Regions from separate parts of the Bradyrhizobium sp. Leo114 genome, predicted to be linked through region 3. Evidence: riboswitches for the same ligand, from Rfam matches in the RefSeq annotation. Region 3 holds a riboswitch; each other region holds the start of a gene.

Evidence for each region. A riboswitch is a leader RNA that binds a small molecule or an ion and turns the genes downstream of it on or off. The one in region 3 is predicted to bind cobalamin.
Region 1: it holds a riboswitch for cobalamin, as region 3 does, so the genes downstream of both, ACZIRK_RS42780 (DUF1636 family protein) here and metE (5-methyltetrahydropteroyltriglutamate--homocysteine S-methyltransferase) in region 3, are expected to answer to the same signal.
Region 2: it holds a riboswitch for cobalamin, as region 3 does, so the genes downstream of both, ACZIRK_RS24450 (TonB-dependent receptor) here and metE (5-methyltetrahydropteroyltriglutamate--homocysteine S-methyltransferase) in region 3, are expected to answer to the same signal.
Region 4: it holds a riboswitch for cobalamin, as region 3 does, so the genes downstream of both, ACZIRK_RS23295 (DUF1636 domain-containing protein) here and metE (5-methyltetrahydropteroyltriglutamate--homocysteine S-methyltransferase) in region 3, are expected to answer to the same signal.

Annotation. Positions count from the first base shown of each region.
Region 1 covers NZ_JBUYEN020000087.1:12,190-16,645, reverse strand. Annotated here, with positions in the region: gene ACZIRK_RS42795 (hypothetical protein) at 1,020-1,202, shown strand; partial or broken gene ACZIRK_RS42790 (CobD/CbiB family cobalamin biosynthesis protein) at 1,224-1,519, shown strand; gene ACZIRK_RS42785 (hypothetical protein) at 1,572-1,772, shown strand; cobalamin riboswitch at 1,890-2,106, shown strand; gene ACZIRK_RS42780 (DUF1636 family protein) at 2,201-2,572, shown strand; gene cobG (precorrin-3B synthase) at 2,670-3,833, shown strand; gene ACZIRK_RS42770 (precorrin-8X methylmutase) at 3,833-4,456, shown strand, end outside.
Region 2 covers NZ_JBUYEN020000020.1:155,301-159,756, forward strand. Annotated here, with positions in the region: gene ACZIRK_RS24440 (ATP-grasp domain-containing protein) at 1-574, shown strand, start outside; gene ACZIRK_RS24445 (hypothetical protein) at 547-708, opposite strand; gene ACZIRK_RS24450 (TonB-dependent receptor) at 793-3,057, opposite strand; cobalamin riboswitch at 3,170-3,367, opposite strand; gene ACZIRK_RS24455 (FecCD family ABC transporter permease) at 3,550-4,456, shown strand, end outside.
Region 3 covers NZ_JBUYEN020000005.1:249,143-253,598, forward strand. Annotated here, with positions in the region: gene metE (5-methyltetrahydropteroyltriglutamate--homocysteine S-methyltransferase) at 1-2,037, opposite strand, end outside; cobalamin riboswitch at 2,145-2,345, opposite strand; cobalamin riboswitch at 2,478-2,696, shown strand; gene ACZIRK_RS08755 (ribonucleoside-diphosphate reductase subunit alpha) at 2,811-4,456, shown strand, end outside.
Region 4 covers NZ_JBUYEN020000019.1:73,699-78,154, reverse strand. Annotated here, with positions in the region: gene cobS (adenosylcobinamide-GDP ribazoletransferase) at 1-341, opposite strand, end outside; gene cobT (nicotinate-nucleotide--dimethylbenzimidazole phosphoribosyltransferase) at 342-1,397, opposite strand; cobalamin riboswitch at 1,472-1,652, shown strand; gene ACZIRK_RS23295 (DUF1636 domain-containing protein) at 1,763-2,212, shown strand; gene cobU (bifunctional adenosylcobinamide kinase/adenosylcobinamide-phosphate guanylyltransferase) at 2,209-2,733, shown strand; gene cobW (cobalamin biosynthesis protein CobW) at 2,747-3,760, shown strand; gene cobN (cobaltochelatase subunit CobN) at 3,779-4,456, shown strand, end outside.

The sequences.
Region 1 (4,456 bases), on a different contig from region 3:
CCAGTTTCCCGCATAGCTCCCTATGACGAGGTCGCCGAAGGGCCAATACCGGAAGTAGCCAGCCTAATCGATCACCCGGTCGATGCGGGCGCTGAACGTCGGCGAAAATTCGAGCGATCCGCTCCGTCAATCTTCCGCGCGCCAGGTGACTACCTATTCAAATGCCGCGATTGCAAGCACAACGGCGGCAAGGATCGGACCTGCATCGGCGACAAGCGGGCGATCATGTGCGCTGACTGCGCCTACGCACTGCCCAATGATCACGAACCTAGAAATATCGCCACGGACAAGCACCCGCAATCTGTGCGTTAGGAACTTTGTTCAATCTCAAGATCCTTCTAATATTTGCACTGCCGCAGGCAGGACAGAAGTACCAAGACTCACTTGCGATTACCCTCCGACCCGGACTGGGATTGCTACCGCACATCGTTCGATGACATTGAAAACCGTCACAAGCATCATAACCGATGAATGCAACTTCAGGGGCGGGATAACCTGAACAATACACTTTCGTTCCAGTCCAGCATTTGTCACCGTCCCCTTTTGAATCACTCCTCACGTATGTCATTCCCAGATCGGTGCAGTCTGCTGGCGACCCAAAGCGAAATGGGGCTGTCCCGATCCAGATTCCCTGGCTCCGCAAATGCATCCCTGGTTAGCAAGATAGCGCTTACTGCGAAGACTATCCTGAATAGGATCATAGAAGAGCCTCCCTATCTGTGACAGATGTGGAGGGGGATATCTGACCCACCGCAGAAGATATTTGAGCAACCAGAGACGCCTGTAAAGAAAGATCCGTATGTCGCACGACTCACCAGTGGTCAATCGCGCTCATTGCTTTCCTTTTGCTTCATGATTTCGCGGAGAGACTTCGGCCGCGGAGGTGACCTGTAGCGGCCCTCCCACGAGGCCGCGATCACGCCCTCGAAGGGAGCTTCCCCCGAGTGCAACTCGGCATTCCGCTATCGGTTGTGACTAGTTTAGCGTTCGCCGCGCCAGGCCCTGCCACCGAAATGCCCATGCCGATCCTCGACGAGACAACGCAGCCTGATCCGGCAGGGATGGAGGAGGTGCTAAATCGAAATGACCATCATACGCTGGATGCGAAGGACCATCACGGGTCGATGTCGCATTTGGGTCAAACTGAAGAAGAACGTGCGGTGATGGCCGAACAATTCGCAGGCGCATATTTGCTGAAGTAGAAATCCCGGCTTGGTCGGGGTGGGGTACCTGGCATTGCCGGCTACAAGGCGATCAACGCACTGGACTCTATGATCGGCCATCATACGCCGCGACACGAAGCTCTTGGTTGGGCTGCGGCGCGCGCATCGATGATGTGGCAAACTTCATTCCAGCTCGCCTGACCGCTGTTCTCTTCGTGCTGCGCGCCCCGGTCTTCGCAGGGTGGTCATGCATGATGCGCGATGCGAACCGGCGCCGCTCGATTAATGCCGGCTGGCTCGAAGCCGCCATAGCTGGAGCGCTCGGCGAGCGGCTCAGCGGTCCGCGAGCGTATCACGAGACCATCGCGGCGGGAACTCGAGGCGCTCGCGAGGGCTGAGCTCGCGATCGTGGTCAACCCGAACGATCCCGACGGAAAGCATCATGATCAGAGTGAACTTCTTTCGATCCTGCCGCGTGTCGGCCGTCTAGTGATCGACGAAAGCTTTACCGAGCTAGCCCTGGCTTATCACCTGCGCCCGATCAGTCCCTCTTCGCCGTCCTTGGTCGCCCTGATCTTTCGCGGACCATCTCCTTTTTCGCCATTTTGATGGCGTGGCGGGCGTCGGTGGAGCCCTCGGGCGCGACGATGTCCCCGTCCTCGGCGGCATCTGGTTCGGACATCATCCGGCGTGGTCCCTTTGGCTTGACAAGTTGCGGCCCAGAGCAAATGGTCGGCCCGCGTTGGTGCCTGTTCTGCGACAGGCGAAGAGGGAATGCGATAGGGCTCGAGCCAAACGGCTTGGCCTGAAAAGCAGCCGCCCCCGCGACCGTGACCGGAGAGATGCCCGAAGCCACTGATCCCCTGGGGATCGGGAAGGCGGGGATCGAAGGGAAAGACCCTGCTCCGCAAGCCGGGAGACCTGCCAGCGCAACGTTGAGACCGGCGGACGGGGTGTTCCGCGACGGGGAAAGCGAAGCCTCCTCAAGGACGGTTCGTGCACCTCATCGCTTCCCGCCGTCAATTCAGGAAGGGGCGATGATCGTCACTCTTCACGTTTGCATCACATGCCGCCCGGGCCAGACGCTCGGGGAAGGCGAGATTACGCCCGGTGCGCGCCTGCATGCCGCTATTCTCGACGCGGGCGTGCCTGACGGCGTCGTCGTTCCCGTCGAATGCCTGTCCGCCTGTAACCAGGGCTGCTCGGTCGCGCTCAGCGCGCCGGGACGGTGGTCCTATGTCTACGGTCGCTTGTCCGATGGCAACGCGCACGACGTGATTGCCGGCGCGTCAGCTTACGCGGCGGCACCCGATGGCATCGTGCCATGGCGCAGCCGGCCGGAGATCTTCCGCAAACAATCGCTCGCTCGCATTCCACCTATCGCCGCCCTGCCAGAAGCCGCGGAATGAACACGCTCGCAAAAGTCCCTGTCACGGTCGTCACTGGCTTGGCATCACTCTGGAAGACGCGCCGAAATTCGATCGCGGCTGCGCCGCGCGAGGCGTCATGAGTACGGTCGCTATCAAGGGCTGGTGCCCTGGCGCGTTGCGGCCGATGCAGTCAGGCGACGGGCTCGTGGTCCGCGTGCGCCCCTATGGCGGAAGGCTCGATGCGGCACAGGCGGCAGGGCTGGCTGATCTGGCAGAGTGTTACGGCAACGGCTTGATCGACTTGACCAGCCGGGCCAACTTCCAGATCAGAGGCGTGAGTGATCAGGGACACTTGTCTCTGCTCGACGGTCTCGCCCAATTGAAGCTGCTTGACCATGATCCGGAGGCCGAGTCGCATCGCAACATCCTGGTGACACCGTTCTGGGGCATAGGCGATGACACGCGTTCGCTCGCAGCCGAACTGGAGCAGGCCCTTGCCGGCAGTGGGCTAGCTCTTCCGACCAAATTTGGCTTCGCTGTCGATGACGGCAAGGAACGGGTGCTTGCTGGCGCATCCGCGGACATTCGGATCGAGCGTGGCCGCGCGGGCGGCCTTTTGGTGCGCGCCGATGGCGCTGAGTTTGGTCGCTCCGTTACGCGCGGCGACGCTGTGAGCGTTGCAGTCGCGCTTGCCGAATGGTTCATTACCTCAGGCGGCACCAGCGGCAGGCGAGGGCGCATGGCCGCCCACATCATGGCCGGCGCGAGATTGCCGGATGCACTGCTCGGTAGGACCGAGCCCGCACCGACGATCGCTGTGCCTCGTCCCGGTCTTTGTCCGCTGGGTGCGATGGTCGGCGTCGCATTCGGGCAACTGCCCCATTCGGCGCTTCGGCTTATTGCCGCAGATGCGCAAGGGTTGCGTATGACACCGTGGCGGATGATTCTTGCTGAGGGAGCACGCACGATGCCGCGCGGTGCGGACCTCATCACCGAGGCCGATGACCCAGCGCTTCGCGTCATCGCTTGCAGCGGCGCGCCGCGCTGCCGCGAGGCTCTTGCCGATACCCGCACGCTGGCTGCCGCGCTTGCGCCGCACATCGCCGCGGACGCGCGCCTCCACGTTTCGGGCTGCGCCAAGGGCTGCGCGCATTCCGGGGCGACCGCGATCACGCTGGTTGCGACCAGCGCCGGATTCGATCTCATCCGCGACGGCTCGCCGCGCGCCGCGCCAGTTATGCGTGGCTTGAGCCACGGCGTCATCATCGAAAATCCCTCCATGCTGGCGGGAGGACGCTGATGCCGCACATTTATGAAACCGACGGTGCAGCGATCTATCGACAGTCCTTTGCCACCATCCGCGCCGAGGCGGACTTGACGCGCTTCACGCCCGATGAAGAACAGGTGGTCGTGCGCATGATCCATGCCGCCGGCATGGTAGGGCTCGAGGCCCATATCCGTTTCACGCCCGGCATGGTGGCGGCGGCGCGGGATGCGCTGCAGGCCGGCGCGCCCGTACTTTGCGACACGCGTATGGTGTCCGAGGGGATTACACGCGCGCGGTTGCCGGCGGTCAATGCCATCGTCTGCACGCTCGGCGACCCCGCCGTTCACGTACTGGCACAATCCATGCGCGATACCCGTTCGGCCGCGGCACTGGAACTGTGGCGACCGCACCTCGATGGCGCCCTTGTCGCGATCGGCAACGCGCCCACCGCGCTGTTTCACCTCCTCAACATGCTGGAGGATCGCGATTGCCCGAGGCCGGCTGCAATCATTGGCTGTCCGGTCGGCTTCGTCGGCGCGGCTGAATCCAAGGCCGCGCTGATGGCCGATCCGCCGGCGCCCGCCCTGACAATTGAAGGACGCCTCGGCGGCTCGGCGATCACCGTCGCCGCCGTGAACGCGCTCGCGAGCCGGAGC
Region 2 (4,456 bases), on a different contig from region 3:
GCGCGCCTATCTGGAAGCGATCGGGGGAGCGCTGGCTTGGCACGGCGCGCTGTCGGTCGACTACGTGATGCCGATCGACAGCCCCGTGCCGCTCCTGATCGACTGCAATCCGCGTTTGGTCGAGCCGCTCAATGCCTTCCGCGCCGGCACCGATCTGGTCGATCTCCTGCTGCGCGTATCGCTCGGCGAGACGCCACAACCCTTGCCTGAGAGTCGCGCCGGCGTGCGGACGCATTTGGCGATGCAGGCGCTGCTCGGCCACGCCTCCCGCGGCGGCACCAGGCGCGACATTCTGGTCGAGTGCGGCGATCTCTTGAAGACCTCGGGGCCCTACAACGCCAGCACCGAGGAGCTGACGCCGGTGCGGCTCGACTGGCTCAGCGCCGTGCCGCTGACGATGACGGTCGGCCTCACTCTGGTCTCGCCGAAACTGGCAAAGACGGTCGCCCGCGGCGGCTTCGGCGCGCATCTGCTCGATGTGAAGAGCATCCGCAAGATCGAGCGCGACGATTTCGCGGGACTGCATCAACCTGCAAATCTCGCGTCTCACAACGGTTCGTCGTCGGGGCCGTAGCGATCGCGCTTCGGTGTGGCGATGTCGCCGTCTTCGTAGTCGTCGTCCTCCTCGTGACGCGCAGGTGGAGGCGGCGGCCTTGGCTTGCCGCCTTCCTGCTTCGGAGGTTGGCTTCTCTTCCCGATCCCGCCCATGTCGATCTCCCGCCATCACGACATAATGGCTGATTCGGGCGGAACAAGCCGGTCCGCGCGTGGCTCGCGGACCGGCCGATCGCTTCAGAACGTGGCGCCGGCCTTCACCAGGAAAGTCCGACCCGGCAGCGGATAGGCGCTGAAGCGGCCGGGCGTGAAGTTCGAGGCAATGGCGTAGTCGTAATAGAGCGCATTCAGGACGTTGTTGACGCTGACCGACCAGAAGAAATGCTCATAGGCGCCGCTGAGCTTGAGGTCGATCGTCGCATCGCCCGGAATGCGCGTTTGCGTATTGGCCTGATCATTGTCCATGACGCGCGAGCTCCAGGCGCGCAGCGTGGCATCGAACACGAGATAGTTGTCCCAGACATTCCAGGTCACGCCGAGATTGCCGGTGTAGCGCGACACCAGCGGCACGTCGTTGCCGGCGAACTGTCCCTCGCGGAACACCGCGCGCGTGTAAGCCATGCCGCCGCGCAGCGACACGGTATCGCTGACGCGCAGCGAGGCCTGCGTCTCGGAGCCATAACGCCGGGTCGGATCGAGGTTGATGTTGTAGAACAGCACCGGATTGAAATGGATCTCGTTCTCGAGGTCCATGTTGTAGATGCTGGTTTGCACCTGGAAGCGGCCCGTCTTGACGCGGAAGCCGGCTTCGACGTCGTGCGAGGTCTGCGTCTTCAACTGGAAATTCTGCGGCAACGGGTTGAAGTCCGCATCGAACGCGGGTCCGGTGGACGTGCGCTCGTCGACATCGGGCGTGCGAAACGCGTGCGCGGCGCGGGCGAACACCGAGAACATTTCGGTGAAGCGATGCTCGACGCCGACATGCAGCGCGTAATTGGTCTCGCTCTGGTCGAGCGGCGTCGCCTGCGCGTCGAAGGCGAACGGCGCGTTCGGATCGTAGCGGTCGCGCGCGCTGAGCCAGGTGTTCTGCACCCGCGCGCCATAGGAGAAATCGGTGGTGGGCAAGAGGCCAACCGTGTGCTGCCAATAGCCGGCGAGCGACTGCTGCGACAGGTCGTAGGTATGGATCGGTGGCACGCCCCGGAACGCGCCGCGCTGCTGGTGGAACGTTGCATCGTAATAGTCGATGCCGGTCAGGATCGACGAGGGAATCCCGAAGATCGAATTGCTGATGCTCAGCCGCGGCGTGATCGACCAGGTCTGCAACGCGGCGTCATTGTAGGTGGATGCCGCGCTGATGAATGGCGAGGTGCCGAAGAACGCGCCTTGCGTGTCCTTCTGGCGGTAGCCGCCATCGACGATCAGGTCGACACCGTTCAGGAGCGTCTTGGTGAAGCCCGTCGTCGCGCTCGCGCCCTGCTGGTTGCCATAGTCGAACGGCGTGGCGGCGCCCTTGCGATCGGTGACGAGCTGATTGACGCCGATCGAAGGATCGACCAGCCTGCCGCCGGGAAAGCCCAGCTTCTGGTCGTCGCCGGTCACCGTCAGGAAGGCTTTCAGGTCCGGCGTCGTGTAGTTGAGATTGCCGACGCCGTTGCGCTGGTCGAGCGCATTGTTCACGCGGTAGCCGTCGGACTTGATGCCGTTGCCGTAGAACGACGCCGACCATGGTCCCGAATTCATCGCGATCGAGATCGCGGCCATGCGCTGGTTGAAGGAGCCATAGCCGGCTTCGCCGCGGATCGAGACCGGCGGGCCGCCGACACCGGTCTTGGTGACGATGTTGATCACGCCGCCTATCGCATTGTCGCCGTAGAGCACGGCGCCGCTGTTGCCGCGGGTGATCTCGACGCGCTCGATCGAATCGAGTGGGATGGTCGACAGATCCACCTGCGCCATGTCGATGTCGTTGAGCCGTCGCCCGTTGAGCAGGAACAGCGTGTTGGCGGTGGCGAACGCGCCGAAGCCGCGCAGGTCGACCGAGGTCTTGGCGCCGTTCACGCCGCCATAGAGCGATTGAAGCTGCACGCCGGGGGCCTGCGCGATGATCTCGGCCAGAACCTGGGTCGGCGAATGCGCGATGTCGTCGGCGGTGATCACGGTCGAGGACGTCCCGACAATGCCGGCAAATTGCGGGCCGCCGCCACCGCCACCGGATGAAGCTCCGCCAGCGGCGGCGCCGCCAGCGCCCGCGCCGCCGGCCGGCTGCGCGTTGGTCGGCACCTGGCCCGGCGCGGGACGCCGGGGACCTGGAGTGCCGTCGGAAGCGGGCTTGGCACGGGTGCGGTTGTGGTCGCCGGGCGCCCTGACCTCGACCGGCGGCAATTGCTCGGAGGGCGCTTCCTGCGCCTGCGCGGCGGAAACATACAAAGCGGGCGCCAGCATGCTCGACGCGAGCAGCAGCGCGCGGCGTTGCTTGGTGGCTGTGGTAGCAGAGAACATCGGCGAGACCTCGGTATGACGTCAGTGGCACGTCACAGCGAACCAAGGCTCACCATCGCGTTTCGCGCTTCAGGTGAAGCAAATGCCTGTACTCCCCGACCGACATCGTCGCGTGTGACCACGTATGACGGCAGGTCTCCTGGCTCGCGGGTCGTTACCCTTCGTCGCCTTCCCAGGACCGAGACTCCCAGTGGCATATGACGAAGGATTCACCGCATACAGTTGCGGGGGCAGCCGCGGCTTTACGGGAAGTTTCCCGGTACCGCATTCCCTTTTGATCCCGATAGGAACCGTCGGGGCCATCTAGGATTTCGGCGGCACGTGAGTCAATCCCGGCGAAACTGCGGCTCCCTGGCTCCCATACGTTTTTTTGTTCCGGTGTCGCTTGTCTGCCACCGAATTCGCTGCAAGAAGCAGGGCGCGATGAGTGCACAGGATTTCACGATAGCGGCGGGTCTGGCCGCGCGGCGGCGGTTGGGGGCGACCGTTGCAATGATTGCGTTGGTTGCCTTGCTGATGCTGATCTCGCTCGGCACCGGCCCGGTGCGGCTGTCGCCGCTGACGGTGATCGAGGCGCTGTTCGGTGGCGGCAGCGATGTCACGCAGGTGATCGTGCGCGAGATTCGCCTGCCGCGCACCATCCTGGCGTTTGCGATCGGCGCCATCCTCGGTCTGTCAGGCGCGGCGCTGCAAGGCCTGTTGCGCAATCCCTTAGCCTCGCCCTCGCTGTTCGGCGCGCCGCAATCGGCGGCGTTCGGTGCGGTGCTGGTGATCGCGCTGGGGTTGGCTGACGTCCGCTCCTATGCGCTGCCGGTCGCCGCCATCATCGCCGCATTCGGCTCGGTCTTCGTGCTGCTCGCGATCGCAGGCCGCAATGCGGGCCTCTTGATCCTGATCCTCGCCGGGCTTGCGATCTCGAGCCTTGCGGGCGCTGCGACGGCGCTGGTGATGAACCTCGCGAGCAATCCGTTCCTGGCGCTCGAGATCGCGTTCTGGCTGCTCGGCTCGCTGGAGGACCGCAGCTTCCAGCATGTCGCGCTGGCGCTGCCGTTCATCGTCGCCGGCGCGGCCATCCTGCTGTCGCAAGCCAGCGCCTTCCGCGCGCTCACGCTCGGCGAAGAGACCGCGCAAAGCCTCGGCGTCGATGTCGGCCGCCTGCGCCTGTTCGTGATCGCAGGCGTTGCGCTCGGCGTCGGTGGCGCGGTGGCGGTCACCGGCACCATCGGCTTCATCGGCCTGGTCGCGCCGCATCTGATGCGGCCCGTCATCGGCCACGATCCGGCGCGGCTGTTGGTGCCGAGCGCGCTTGCCGGCTCGGCGCTGTTGCTCGCGGCCGACATCGCGGTGCGCATCATCCCGTCGACGTCGGACATCAAGGTGGGCGTGTTGACCTCGATCA
Region 3 (4,456 bases):
CATCTCCGCGATGGCGTCGATGATGTCGTTGAACTCGGAGTAGCACATGTGGGTGTGGATCTGGGTCTCGTCCTGCACGCCGGAGGAACAGATGCGGAAACTATCGACCGCCCAATCGAGATAGGTCTTCCATTCCGACCCGCGCAGCGGCAGGCCTTCCCGCAGTGCCGCTTCGTCGATCTGGATCATGCCTGCACCGGCCGCCTGCAGATCGCGCACCTCGTCGCGGATCGCGAGCGCGATCTGTCGGCACACGTCGCTGCGCGGCAGGTCGTCGCGGACGAACGACCAGTTCAGGATGGTCACGGGGCCGGTCAACATCGCCTTCACCGGCTTTGCCGTCAGTGACTGCGCGAATTGCCACCATTCGACCGTCATCGCCTGTGGTCGTGAGACGTCGCCGTAGAGGATCGGCGGCCGGACGCAGCGCGAGCCATAGGACTGCACCCAGCCGAGCTCGGTGAAGGCGAAGCCGGAAAGCTGCTCGCCAAAATACTGCACCATGTCGTTGCGCTCGAACTCGCCATGGACCAGGACGTCGAGCCCGATATTCTCCTGCCAACGGATGGCGCGCGCAGTCTGATGCTGCAGATAGGTCTTGTATGCGGTATCGCTGAGTGCACCATTGGCATGTGCGGCGCGTGCGTTTCTGACATCGGTTGTCTGCGGGAAGGAGCCGATGGTCGTGGTCGGGAAGCGTGGCAGATTGAACCGCTCGCGCTGCACCTCGGCACGCTCGGCGAACCGGCTGGCACGATGGCGCATGCCGCCATCGATGGCGGCGAGACGCTGGGCAACCTTGGCATCGTGAATCCGCGGTGAGGTCTTGCGCGCGGCCGCGGCGGCATCGGACGCTCGGATCGCTTCGGACGCAGGGGCCCGGCCACTTCCAAGCGCCGCGCCCAGCGCGGCAAGCTCTTCGAGCTTCTGCACCGAGAATGAAAGCCAGGTCTTCACCTCGGGATCGAGCTTGGTTTCCAGGGCGAGATCGATGGGTACATGAAGCAGCGAGCAGGATGGCGCGATCTGAATGCGCTCCTTGCCGAGCTTTGCGACGACGGGCCCAAGCTGATCGAGGATCCGGCTCAGATCTGCGCGCCAGACGTTGCGGCCGTCGATCACGCCGAGCGACAGCACCCGTTCTTTCGGAACGTCGATGAGATCGCCGAGCTGCTGGGGCGCGCGCACGAGATCGAGATGCAGGCCGGCGACCGGAAGATCAAACGCGACCGCACGATTGCCGCCGAGCCCGCCGAAATAGGTCGCCAGCATGATCCTGATGTCCGGCACCGCTTTGGCGATTTCGGAATAGGCGCGCCGTAGGGCTTGCTGAGCGGCGGCGTCCAGATCAAGCACGAGACAGGGCTCGTCGATCTGTACCCATTCCGCACCGCGGGCAGCGAGTTCGCGCAATAGTTCGATATAGACCGGCAGGAGCCTGTCGAGCAGCGACAGCGTGGCGAAATGCGGTTCCTTGGACTTGGCCAGTTTCAGGAACGTGACTGGGCCGACCAGCACGGGGCGGGTCTGATAACCCAGCGCCTTCGCCTCCTCATACTCTTCGATCGGCTTGCGTGATGAGAGTGCAAAATACTGGTTCTTGCGAAGCTCCGGCACCATGTAGTGATAGTTGGTGTCGAACCATTTCGTCATTTCGAGCGCCGCCACGCCATGTGCGTGATGGGCATGTCCGCAGGCCTCGTCATGCGCGTCGGCCTTGGCGCCACGCGCCATCGCGAAGTAGGTCGCAAGCGGCACCGCGCCGCCGGTCCAGCCATAGCTTTCTGGGATAGCGCCGACCATTGCGCAGGTGTCGAGCACCTGATCGTAGAACGAGAAATCGTTCGACGGGATCACGGTGATACCGAGTTTCTTTTGCCGCGCCCAATTGGCCGCGCGCAGCCCGACGCCGGTTTCGATCAGCGTCTTTTCGTCTGATGCGCCGGACCAGAAGCGTTCCAGCGCGAATTTCAGTTCACGCCGCGGACCGATCCGCGGCGTGCCGAGGGACGCAACAACAAGTGAAGTGGAAGACATTGGCTTAACCCCATGAGTTGGGGGCAAAGGCCGTAGTGACACGTCTGGATTCCCTGCGCGAGGTGCGCACGGAATCGCAACCGCACCACCGGGACACCCCGCCCGAGGACGTGTATGTTGTCGAGGCAGGTCTCCTGGCTCGCGGGTCGTTGCTGTGGTCCGGCCTTCCCGAAGCTTTGCAGGCTTCAGTGGCAATTGTGGACCGCGGCTCGCCGCTTACAGTTGCGGGGGCAGCTCCGGCTTTACACCGGCTTCCCTCTTAGCTCCGGAAAAGATCTCTCCGAAGAACCACGACGCGTTCACTTACCGGCAAGATCGCGCGAACGTCAACTCGGCTGACATCACGTGCGCGTGGAGCCGGTTGTTCACAGCGCCAACGGCATGGACCGGAATTTTTGCGCTTCGCCCATACGTGCCATTGACAGCATTCTCCAAATCGCACCAGATGTAGCTGTCACGGTCCATCATGACGCAAGGAATGGTGGCTAAGAGGGAAGCTGGTGATCGCGCGTTTCTCGCGAGAATCCAGCGCTGCCCCCGCAACTGTAAGCAGTGAGTTGCTCCCGATTTTAGACGTCACTGATGCGGCATCGCATTGGGAAGACGGGGAGTGACGCCGACCTGCGAGCCAGGAGACCTGCCGTGACAGCAAATAACGTCCACGGGCGGGGTGTCCCGGCGGCCGCTTGCAGGCTCATGCCGGTACGCCGCCGGCATCATCACGCAGCGTCGCCTCTGGCATCCGGCCCCAGCAACATCACGGGGTCTGCAAGATGTCACTCTCTCTCGATCGCGAAACCACCGCGTCACCTCTCATCCACCTGCGCCCCGAATCAATCGCGGCGCCGGAAGCACGGCTGCCGATGCAGGTGATCCGCCGCAATGGCACGGTGTCGCAATTCGATGCCGGGAAGATCTCGGTGGCGATGACCAAGGCCTTCCTTGCGGTCGAGGGGAATACGGCGGCTGCGTCGCGCCGCGTGCACGAAGCGGTCGAGGAATTGACCGCCGAAGTCGTCGGCGCGCTGTCGCGCCGGATGAGCGAAGGCCGCACCTTTCATATCGAGGACATCCAGGACCAGGTTGAACTGGCATTGATGCGCAGCGGCCATCACAAGGTGGCGCGCGCCTATGTGCTCTATCGCGAGGAGCGGGCGCGGCAGCGCGCCGAACAGCAGGCAACTAAATCCGCAACGGCATCGAGCGGGCCAATCGTCCACGTCACGCTCGCGGACGGCAGCAAGGTGCCGCTCGACCATGCGCGGCTGGCGATGATCGTCGGCGAGGCCTGCGCCGGGCTCGACGGTGTCGACGCTGCGCCTGTCGTCGCGGAAATCCAGCGCAATCTCTATGACGGCATCAGCCAGGAGGAACTCGCGCTCGCCAGCGTGATGGCAGCGCGTACGCTGGTCGAGCAGGAGCCGAACTACGCCTATGTCAGCGCGCGCCTCTTGCTCGACAAGCTCCGCACTGAAGTGCTGTCCTTCGTGCAGGGCGCGCCAACGACAGCGTCGCAGGCGGACATGGCGGTGCGCTATGGCGAATATTTTCCGGCCTGTATCAAGACCGGCATCAGGGCCGAATTGCTCGATCCCGAACTCGGCCGCTTCGACCTGAACAAGCTGGCCGCGGCACTGAAGCCGGAGCGCGATCTTGCGTTCCAGTTCTTAGGGCTGCAGACGCTTTATGATCGCTATTTCCTGCATGTCCGCGGCCACCGGATTGAATTGCCGCAAGCGTTCTTCATGCGCGTCGCCATGGGGCTTGCACTGCGCGAGATCGATCGGGAGGCGCGCGCGATCGAGTTCTACAATCTCCTGTCCTCCTTCGACTTCATGGCGTCGACGCCGACGCTCTTCAATTCCGGCACGCTGCGGCCGCAATTGTCGTCCTGCTTCCTCACCACCGTTCCTGACGATCTCGACGGCATCTTCAAGTCGATCAAGGACAATGCGCTGCTCGCCAAGTATTCCGGCGGCCTCGGCAATGACTGGACGCGGGTGCGCGGGCTGGGCGCCCATATCAAGGGCACCAATGGCGAGAGCCAGGGCGTCGTGCCGTTCCTTAAAGTCGCCGACGACACCGCGATTGCCGTCAACCAGGGCGGAAAACGCAAGGGCGCGGTCTGTGCCTATATCGAGACCTGGCATATCGACGTCGAAGAATTCCTCGACCTGCGCAAGAACACCGGCGACGACCGCCGCCGCACCCACGACATGAATACCGCCAACTGGGTGCCTGATCTCTTCATGCAGCGCGTCGAGGCCGACGGCGAATGGACGCTGTTCTCGCCGGACGAGACGCCCGATCTGCACGATCTCTACGGCAAGGCCTTTGCCGAGCGTTACGCTTTCTACGAAGACAAGGCCGCGCGCGCCGAGATGCGGGTATCCAAGAAGATCCGTGCCGTCGATCTCTG
Region 4 (4,456 bases), on a different contig from region 3:
GTGCCATAGGTTCCGATCCGGCTATCCTTCATGATGGTGAGACGCTGTTCGACCGTCCAGCCGCCGCCCAAGCCATCAGCGGTGTCAGCCAGGCCATCCTCGTGGAACCCACTGGTGAGAAGGACGCTTGCCAACACTGCCATGAGCGCCGCGATCACTGGTCCTAATACGAGCGAGCTCAGCAGAAAAGCCGCCGCCGAAACGAAACCGACGATCGCACCGACCAGCGGGAAAAACTGCGCCGAGCGGACCAGCCACTCGGAATCAGGCGCATCGTTCGAAGCGCCGACAGGAATGATGGTGAGGAATCGGACCGCGTCGCGAAGACGATCCAGGCTCATCTAGATCCTTCCTTCCAGCACATCGCTGAGGTCGGCGACGTCGGTCAGCAGGCGGGACGCGGCCCGCACCAGCGGGACCGCCAGTAGTGCGCCGGTGCCCTCGCCAAGTCTCATGTCGAGAGCGAGCAACGGCTGTGCCCGAAGTGCCGCCAATACGATGTCGTGACCTTTCTCGGCCGACCGGTGCGCGAAAACGCAATAGTCGCGCGTCGCCGGCGCCAGCCTGACGGCGACGAGGGCGGCGGCAGACGAAATGAAGCCGTCGATGACGACCGGACGGCGATGTGCCGCTGCACCAAGCGCGGCGCCCGCCATCATCGCGATCTCGAGGCCGCCGAATTCCCGGAGTACCTCGAACGGCGCGGTCGCATCGCTGCGATTGGCTGCCTTGTGGATGGCGGCGCGCTTGCGGGCCATGCCTGGCTCGTCCTGGCCTGCGCCGACGCCGATGCAGTCATCGAGGGGAGCGGGCGCCAGCCGATGCACCAGGAGCGCGGAAGATGCGGTGTTGCCTATTCCCATCTCGCCGAGCGCAATGATGTCGGCGCCATCATCGATTTCGCTGGAAGCTATGGCAAAGCCGGCCGCGAGCGCCTTGTGCGCGTCCTGGGCCGACATCGCTGCCTCACGCGCAGAATTCGCGGTGCCGGTCCGAATCTTGATGCTGAGGAGATCGGGATGGGAAGGCAGCTCGCTGGCGACGCCGGCATCCACGACGCGGATCCCGACATCTGACGCGGCCGCAAAGGCGTTGGCGCTCGCTCGGCCTGCGAGATAAGTCCTCACCATCGCGGCCGTGACGGCGGACGGATATTGCGAAACGCCTTCTTCCGTCAATCCGTGATCACCGGCGAAAACGAGCAGAACGGCCTTTTGCAGCGCTGCGGCGGATGGATGCGCGATCATGCCGAGTTGCACCGCCAGGTCTTCGATTCGTCCCAGTGAGCCCGGCGGCTTGGCTTTGCCGTCGATTCGCGCGCGCATCGTTGCGGCAAGCGTCCGATCGAGCGGAGCGATTGCGGGAATTTGCCAATCGGATGGGATTTGGAAGGTCATGGGCTCCTCGTGCGCGCCTTAAGTGACCGAAGCAAACGGGCGGGTCAACTGCGGTTGACCGCCGTCGCGGGGACAGCTAGCGTGGCGGCGATGGTCCTTCCTTCGGGAAGGTGAAAAAGGGAAGTCGGTGCAATGCCGGCGCTGCCCCCGCAACTGTAAGCGGCGAGCCAAAGCCGAGGCCACTGGGATGACCGGGAAGGCGGCGAAAGGCGACGACCCGCGAGCCAGGAGACCTGCCATCGCGCATTGTGCTTTGGAGGTTCGTCGGGCGGGGTGCACCGGACGGAATGAGTTCGATGGTCTTCCCCCGTCGAACGCGATCCAACAAAGCTCGCGGCCGTCGTGGCCCTGACTTGAGCATCGTGATGGATCGCAACGACGTCGATCAGCAAGATACTGATTCTCGCCCGGGCGAATATTTGCCGCCGACTGCGCCCGGCGGTCCCGTCGTCGTGAGCGTATGCGTCACCTGCAAGACGTCCGAGGGCGTGTTGGCCGGGCCCGCCATGTTCGACGCGATCCGGGTCGCTACAGGCAAACGCGACGCGGCCGTTCAGGTCCGGCGCGTGCAGTGCTTGAGCGTGTGCAAGCGGCCGACCACGGTCGCGGTTTCGAGCTCGGATGGTTACACCTTCCTCTTCGGCGATCTCGAGCCCGAGGGCGCTGGTGCCGTCGCGTCTTTCGTCGATTCCTATCGCAAATCGACCTACGGCCTGGTGCCGTGGCGCGAGCGCGCCGAGATCCTGCGCAAGGGGATGGTGGCGCGGCTGCCGCCCGTTCGCTGGTCGCCCGAAGATGGCAGCGCTCCGAAATGACTGATCTCTCGACCACGCTGGTACTGGGCGGCGCACGCTCAGGCAAATCGGCTTTTGCCGAGCGAATGATTGCCGAAAGCGGCCTTGCTCGCGTGTATCTGGCAACAGCTACCGCAGGCGATGAGGAGATGCAGGACAGGATCGCGCATCATCGCAGCAGGCGCGGTTCGGATTGGACGACCGTGGAGGAGCCGTTGGCGCTCATCGATGTCCTGACGCAGGTATCGCGACCCGGCTGCGCGGTCCTGGTCGATTGCCTGACACTCTGGCTCTCCAACTTGATGCTCGCCGGGCGTGACCTTGATGTCGAGGCGAATCGGCTCGCGGAATTTCTGGGCGTCGCCGCAAACCCCGTTGTCCTGGTGTCGAACGAGGTTGGTCTCGGCATCGTGCCCGAAACCAGGCTCGGCCGCGATTTCCGCGATGCGCAGGGCCGTCTCAATCAGATGGTCGCCTCAAGCGTTCCCAACGTCATGTTCGTCGCGGCCGGCCTTCCGCTGTGGCTCAAACGTTCCTCTTAAGGAGTCCTGAAATATGTCCCGTGTTCCAGTCACCGTGCTCACTGGTTTTCTCGGTGCCGGCAAGACGACACTGTTGCGCTCGCTTCTGACGCAAGCCGACGGCCGCCGCATCGCCGTCATCGTCAACGAGTTCGGAGATGCCGGTTTCGACGGCGGTCTTGTCGAGGAATGCGCGGCCAAGGCCTGTGCGCCCGGCGACATCGTCGAGCTGACCAATGGCTGCATCTGCTGCACGGTCGCCGACGATTTCATTCCGACCATGGACAAGCTGCTCACGCGCGACGAGCCGCTGGACGCGATCGTGATCGAGACCTCAGGCCTCGCGCTGCCGCAGCCACTCTTGAAAGCGTTCGCGTGGCCTGCGATCCGCACGCGCGCAACCGTCGATGGCGTGGTGACGGTCGTCGACGCGTTGGCGCTATCAGAGGGACGCGTCGTGCTCGACGAACATGCGGTCGCGGCCCAGCGCGCCGCGGACGAGGAAATCGATCACGACGACCCGATCGAGGAAGTGTTCGAGGATCAGCTCGCCTGTGCCGACCTCGTGGTCCTTTCCAAGAGCGATCTGGTGTCGCCGGATGTGCTCAGCGGCATCGAAAACCGGCTTGCTGCACAATTGAGGCAAGGTGTCCGTGTCGTACGCTCCCATGGAGCGCTTGCGCCCGACGTCCTCATCGGGATGAAGGCCGATGCCGAGAACGACCTCGCTGCGCGGGCCGGGCATCACGGAGAGGAAGAGGAGCACGATCACGACGATTTCGACAGTATCGTCGTAAGGCCTGCGGCGGCCGAGAGCGTCGAGGCGATGCGCGCACGGGTCAGCGATGTCCTCAGCCTCGCGGGGGTGCTGCGCGTCAAGGGCCATGCGCGCATCTCCGAAAAGCCTGCGCCGATCGTGGTGCAGGCGGTCGGCAGCCGTGTTGAGCTGGCGTTCGCCCGGCCCGACGCCAGGCAGGCCGAGCATCTTGTCGTGATCGGCCTGAAGGGCTTCGACGCCGATGCCGCACGTCGGGCGCTTGCGGGGTAGCCTTTCGAAGGGCGATCAATGCATCTGAAACTCGACAGCGGTGGCAGCATCGACGACGGAGATGTCGCTCGCGACCTCGGCCAGGAAACCGCCGACATCGTGATATTGTCCGCCGCGGACAGTGATCTCGCGGCCTTCGGCGCTGCGCATGCGGCATTGCCTGCGGACTTCCCGAGTGTCCGTCTGACCAATCTGCTGGCTCTTGGTCATCCCGCTTCTGTCGATCTCTATGTCGAACGTACGCTCAGCGAAGCCAAGATCGTCGTTCTTCGGATGCTCGGCGGCGAAAGCTATTGGCCGCACGGTGTCGAAAGCCTTCGGCGCGATGCGATCCAGCGCGGGACGTTGTTCGCCTGCATTCCCGGAGAAACCGACTGGAACGCCGCATTGGCTGCGCGCGGCACGCTGGGCGCCGACGAGACCTATGAACTGTGGCGCTATTGTACCGAAGGCGGCATCGACAACGCGCAGTTGGCGCTTTGCTTCGCTGCGAATCTGATCGGCTACGGCAGCAGGCCGCCCTCGGCGCGGCCAATGCCGGCCGCCGGCTTCTGGAACGGCGAACCTGCCACGGACCAACGGCCCAACGCTGTCGTGATCTTCTACCGCGCCCTCGTCGCGGGCGGCGATACCGCTGCGATCAATGCGCTGTGCTCGGCGCTGGGGGCGCGCGATCTCAATGCAGTCGGGCTCTAT